DNA from 2 places in the Paenibacillus barengoltzii G22 genome. Region 2 is predicted to be linked to the other one. Evidence: riboswitches for the same ligand, from Rfam matches in the RefSeq annotation. Region 2 holds a riboswitch; the other holds the start of a gene.
The links. Region 2 has a riboswitch for thiamine pyrophosphate ahead of C812_RS04005 (thiamine phosphate synthase). Riboswitches for the same ligand answer to the same signal wherever they lie in the genome.
Positions count from the first base shown of each region.

Region 1: it holds a riboswitch for thiamine pyrophosphate, as region 2 does, so the genes downstream of both, C812_RS02085 (ECF transporter S component) here and C812_RS04005 (thiamine phosphate synthase) in region 2, are expected to answer to the same signal.

Region 1 is NZ_KE159652.1:425,140-428,258, forward strand. Features, by position in the region: gene asd (archaetidylserine decarboxylase) at 1-733, opposite strand, end outside; TPP riboswitch at 915-1,026, shown strand; gene C812_RS02085 (ECF transporter S component) at 1,128-1,739, shown strand; gene C812_RS02090 (ABC transporter ATP-binding protein) at 1,739-3,119, shown strand, end outside.
Region 2 is NZ_KE159652.1:857,153-860,271, forward strand. Features, by position in the region: gene thiH (2-iminoacetate synthase ThiH) at 1-194, opposite strand, end outside; gene C812_RS03995 (thiazole synthase) at 198-977, opposite strand; gene thiS (sulfur carrier protein ThiS) at 982-1,185, opposite strand; gene C812_RS04005 (thiamine phosphate synthase) at 1,191-1,835, opposite strand; TPP riboswitch at 1,948-2,050, opposite strand; gene C812_RS04010 (FUSC family protein) at 2,267-3,119, shown strand, end outside.

The sequences.
Region 1 (3,119 bases), 430 kb from region 2:
CAAGTTCAGGCCATGGGGTGAAGGTGCCGTTCTGAGTGAGCAGGACGACGGTGGATCCAAACTCGAAATAAGCGAGGTCGTCGCCTTGCTCCCAGGATTTTGCTGAAGGATCGGTATACTGGATGCTGCTCACGTTCATCGCGCCGACCTTCACAAGAGCGATTTCCCCATACTCATGGGAGATGTAAGTGATCAAGCGTTCGTTTCGGCATAACACCTTCTTCATATGGCGCATGCCAAAATCGTTCACCGGGTAGACCCGGCCTTTGATGTGCTCGCTTTCCAGCTTTTTGCCCGTCACGGGCGCGTGAATCCGGTGATAATCGGTAGGACTCAGATACAGAACAAAGGCGTATCCGTGTTTGTACAATTCGACGCGGGGAGAGCCGGCCAGCAGCGCTTCCAGGGAATAATTCTGTCCTTTCACGTTCAGGATCGTACCGGATTGCACCTCACCCATAAACGTAATCAGCGCGTCCACCGGACTAATCATCACTCCCGGCTCCGCGTGCAGCGGGCGCATGCCCGGCTTTAGCTTGCGGGTGAAGAATTCGTTTAACGTGCGGTATTCCCGAAGCTCCTTCTCCGCTTCATGCAGCGGAATGCCATACGATTTTGCGAATAAAGGGATCATTGCTCGGCTAACCCCCGAATGAGAGAACCTGCCTATCAACCGGGATAACCATTTCCGGGAGGAAAGCTCCGTCATCCATTTCATCCATGTCGCGGCCAAATCGCATCCTCCTAGTCTGTCCAGTAATGCTGCATGGGTATTGATGAATTCGTTGCCACTTCCGCTTATCTTGACACAGAATCAGACCGAAATCAATAACGGACTGGTAACCCCCAGTTTACAGATTTGTACAAATTTAGGCTTGATGCCTGGGCGGGGTTGGTGTATGTTTATATCAATCGCATAGGGATACGGGGGCTTGAGCGAATCAGGCTGAGATAGCGGCATATTGCGCCGCGGACCGTTAATCTGATCTGGATAATGCCAGCGTAGAGAATCGATCGTCCGGGACTTTTTGTGCCTTCGTGCGTCCCCGTGACCTGACCACCGTCTGAGCTATTCAGGCGGTTTTTTTTACGATGCGAGGATTTAAATCAAATGATCAGGAGGAGAGATGAAGATGTCAGAGGTTGTTCAAAAAAGAACGGGGCGTGGTCTCAAGCTCAGTGATGTGCTGGTAACGGTGTTGGTCTCGCTGGTGCTGGGTGTGGTGTATCACTTTTGGAGTTCGGTGTACAATTTGTTCTCCCCCCTGTTCTTCCAGGCCGATGAACTGGTGTACGGGATGTGGTTCCTGGCTGCAACGCTGGTGTTCTTGTTGATTCGCAAACCGGGGGTGGCGTTAATCGCGGAGATCGCTGCTGCCCATGTGGAAATTTTGTTCGGGAGCGAGTGGGGCGTCCAGTTGGTCCTTTACAGTGTGCTGCAAGGTTTAGGGGCGGAGCTGGTGTTCGCCGCGTTCCGGTACCGGAAATTTTCCGGCTCCGTTGCTGCGTTGGCTGGGATTGGGGCTGCCGTGGGTTCGGTCCTCCCGGATTTCTTCTACGGCTATGTGCAGGATTACGAGCCGTGGCTCTTGACTGCCAAATATGCGATGCGGGCCGTCAGCTCGGCGCTGATCTGCGGGTACTTCGCTTATGCCGTCGTGAAGGCCGTAGAGGCGACAGGGGTTACGACATTGCTGCGACCCGTTGATCCCAAAGATTATGCGGCGTTGAATGACTGATGAGCAAAGAAACGACGGCAGCTGAGATCCGGGAGCTGCGGCTCAAGTTCCCGGGAGAGGATCGGTTTGTGTTTAAAGATTTGGATTTCTCGGTGCGGCGCGGGGAGCATGTGCTGCTGCTGGGTCCCAGCGGATGCGGCAAATCGACGCTGCTCCAGGTGCTGAGCGGCATCATTCCAGACCTAGTTGAGATTCCGATGCGCACGTCCGCACAACAGCTACCCGCATCGTGGCGATTTTTGTTCCAGGATCCGGATACGCAGTTTTGTATGCCTTACGTGGATGAGGAGTTGGCGTTCGCCTTAGAAAATTTGGGCGTGCCGAAGCCGGATATGCCCGCGCGGATGCAGGCTGCATTGGCGAAGGTGGGCCTTGACCTGCCTGAGCTCCATGTGCCGATCGATTCGCTATCCCAAGGGATGAAGCAACGGCTGGCGCTTGCCTCCGTGCTGCTGGGGGATCCGGAGGTGCTGCTGCTGGATGAGCCTTCGGCATTGCTCGACCCGCAGGGCCGAGAGCAAATTTGGCAAGCGATCGCCAAGGTGGCTGAGGATCGCACCCTCATTATCGTGGAGCACCGGATCGAGGAGTTGACGGCGCTAGGTCTGGTTGACCGCGTCGTGTTGTTTGGACCGGACGGAAAGGTGCTGGGCGAGGGGGCACCGGACGTCGTGTTTGATACGTATCATTCCGAGCTTATTGAATTTGGGATCTGGTATCCCGGCGTATGGGAAGCGTATTTTGCCACAGAAGCTGGCCGCAGGTTATTGGAGCCGGTGGGGGGGAGCCGGCAATTGGATGGACCTGCCGCCGTGGAGTTGACTGATTTTCACGGGTTCCGGCATGGGCGGCCGGTGATTGAAGTCGGGCAAGCCGCCGTGTATCCCGGGGATTGGATTGCGATCACTGGCCCAAACGGTGCAGGGAAGAGCTCGTTGCTGCTCAGTCTGATTGGCTTGCTGCCGTCTGAGGGGGCATTTACGTTGCAGGGAAAACGGATCGAGACTGGGAAGCTTAGCCGACGTGACCGCAGACGACTTTTGGAGTCGGCCGCTCGTGAGATCGGATTTGTTTTCCAGAATCCGGAGTTTCAGTTTGTCGCCGATCGGGTGGTGGACGAAGTCGCCTTCTCGCTGAGGGAGGATGGACTTGACGCCGGGACGCTGAACGGTCGGGTGACGGTGTATCTAGAGCAGTTTGGTCTAACCGGCTTGGAGATGCGGCATCCTTACCAGCTGTCGCTGGGGCAGAAGCGGCGCCTTAGTGTGGCTGCGGCGGCCGTACGCGAACAACAGGTGTTGCTGCTAGATGAGCCGACCTTCGGTCAGGATGCTGCGAACACGTTTGCCATTCTGCAGTTATGCGAGGCGTTACGTCGAC
Region 2 (3,119 bases):
TGGGTGATCTGCTGTGCCCGTTGGGCCATCTCCTCCAAATGTCGATCAGCCGCTGGTGACAGCAAGGCTAACAGATCCTCCGCATCAAGCTTAGGCCTGCTAAGCGCCCGCCTTACATCTGCATCGCTGTAACCTTGAAGCCGCTGTGGAAAGGGGAAGCCTTCCCAGGATTGGATTTTGTCATAGAAGCTCATCCCTTAGGCCTCCACTTCATCCAGAAATCCGGTTAGCGGGGAAGAGGCTACCGCGTTTTGCTCCACCGGTCCCAGCCCGGCCAGATGGGCTAATCTGCCGGCTATAACGGCTGCGCGGAACGCTTCAGCCATGCCCAGCGGATCGCGGGCGGTTGCAATCGCCGTATTTAAGAGGACAGCCGCTGCGCCCATTTCCATCGCTTCCGCTGCCTCTGACGGCTTGCCGATCCCGGCGTCTACGATCACCGGCAGGCCTGATTCCTCGATCAGGATCTGAATCAATTCCTTCGTCCGCAGGCCGCGGTTGCTGCCAATCGGTGAACCGAGCGGCATGACGGCAGCGGCTCCAGCATCCCTTAACCGGAGCGCGGCCGATAGATCCGGGCTCATATAAGGAAGGACTACGAAGCCTTCTGCGGCCAGTACCTCGGTTGCTTTAATGGTTTCCACGTTGTCTGGCAGCAGATAACGTTGATCCTGAATGACCTCCAGTTTAATCCAATTGCCCATATCCGCCGCTCTGGCCAGCCTTGCGATGCGGATTGCTTCTTCTGCGTTGCGGGCACCGGAAGTGTTCGGCAGCAGCGTCATATGTGGAGGAATATGATGCAGCAGATTTTCCTCCTCCCAATCGGGATTCACTCTTCTTAAAGCGACCGTGATGACTTCTGCTCCTGAACGTTCGATCACTTCGGGAATTAAGGTGTTGCGGTTATATTTGCCAGTACCGATAAAGAGACGGCTGGACAACGCCTTGCCGCCTATATGGAATAAGTCCTGCATAGGATCAACCTCCCCCAACAAAATGGACTAGCTCAATACGATCCCCATCCGATAACGGGGTCACGTCATAGTCTTCCTTTCGTACAACTGTACCGTTTAGTTCAACCAACAGCTTTCGGTCCTTCCATGGGGGCTCTGCTAATAAATCGGCCAGTGTGACACAGCTTTCGTTGATCGTCGTCTCTTTCCCATTCAGACGAACCTGCACGGGGTTCACCTCCTTTCCAGCCAAGCTGCCTGTATTGCCTTGCGATATGCTTGGGCCTCTTCCGCCGGGTCTGGTGCATGGAACAGGCTTGTCATGACGGCAACCCCTTGGGCGCCGCAGCGGATGACCTCTCCCGCATGGTCCGGACGGATGCCTCCTATGGCGATCACCGGAACCGGGCAAGCTTGAGCCGTTGCCGTGAGTGCTGCCAGTCCTCTGCCGGGAAGTCCAGGTTTGCTGAACGTATCGTATACATGACCGAACAGGCAATAATCCGCTCCATCTGCGGCGGCTTGCATCGCTTCTTCCGCCGAATGAACCGACCTGCCCAAGCGCATCCCAGTGGCTAACGGACGAGCGGCATCCACTGGAAGACTGTGGCCGGCTAAGTGGACATTCATGGCCCGAGCAGCCAAGGCGACGTCCAGCCGATCGTTCACGACAATTTGGGACAGCGGAATGCCGGCTTCCAGCATCTGTTGAATGACCTCCAGCTGACCTTTCGCCGTGAGCTGCTTATCCCGTACATGGATGTAATCCAGGTAGGGCAGGGCTCTGAGGGACACCCTGAGCAGTTCGGATATGTGAATGGGAGAGATAGAGATCAGATGCAGTTCGGGTGTGGTCAGTGTGATTTTTTGGCTCGTCATGTTCACCCCTCTGAGGTTCGATATGCAATGCAAAAAAGCCCCCTCCGCAAGGAGGGGGCTAGTTCAGCAACAGAAGGAATAAGCCTAAATAGACTTATGTTCTGGTTCATACATGCTTTACGCTCCACTTCCCTACGCAGGTCTTAACCCGTTCAGGTTCAAAGGGTCCGAATCTTGCGATTCATCTCAGCCTTGCGGCTCCCCTAGTGTCGATCGATATCCATTTGTCATGTTTACTATACACGGGGATCCAAATAATTACAACCGTTGAATTGGAATGGGTTATGCTGGCTGCTTTACCTCGTTTCCAAGAAATTTTCATGAAAATGTCACGATTTATCGCAAAAATAGCTGGTTTGTGATGTTTAATGAAATTGAAGCGAAACAAAAACATTCTCTATAATACGGTCGGAGTTTGATTGGGGGGAGTGATGAGATTGAAATGGACGATTGGTTTACGCAATCTCAAGACGGGGCTAGCCATCTGTTTGTGTGTGATCGTTGCAGCGTTATTGCGCCTGGAATATCCTTTTTACGCTGCGATCGCCACGACCATTTCCATGGAAAATTCAGTTGCCAACTCCTTTACGGCCGGGAAACATCGGACGATGGGGACGTTTGTTGGGGCGATTGTGGGTGCAGGCTTCGCCATGATTGAACCTGGGAACGCCATATATTGTGCGTTAGGGGTCATCGTCGTAATCTATGTCTGCAATCTGTTGAATTGGAATAAGTCGATATCCATCGGCTGTATCGTTTTTTTAGCCATTATGTTAAATCTTCAGCCGGGGGAAAGTCCGATTTTTTATGGGATTAACCGGATCACGGACACCCTGGTTGGGATTGCTGTTGCGGTGATCGTCAATTTGGTCGTCTTTCCTCCAAAACATGAGGCGGATTTGGAAAAGGCGCGTAAATCTGTCGCCAAGCGAATGGCTGACTTATATGGGCAGATTACTTCGTGTCGGGAAGCCGTCGATTTGAAGAGTTTTCGTGCGGAGCTGGCTTGTCTGGAGAAATATTATCAGCTCTGCAAAGAGGAATTCCATCTGACTCGAGATCTCAGTGAATCGATGGAGCACATCGGCAAAGAAATTGAATCCTATCGCCACATCTATGAGCATTTGGTGATTTTGCAGCAGCTGCTTGCCGAGCATCGACAGTTACTGGTCGAGGCTGATCTTGAACGGAGTGATTCCGTTGAGGCAAGAACCAGCAACGCAGAACAGCAGTACAGAATTGAAACCGTCTATGAGTACCACGCGGATTGGATTTACGCTGAGC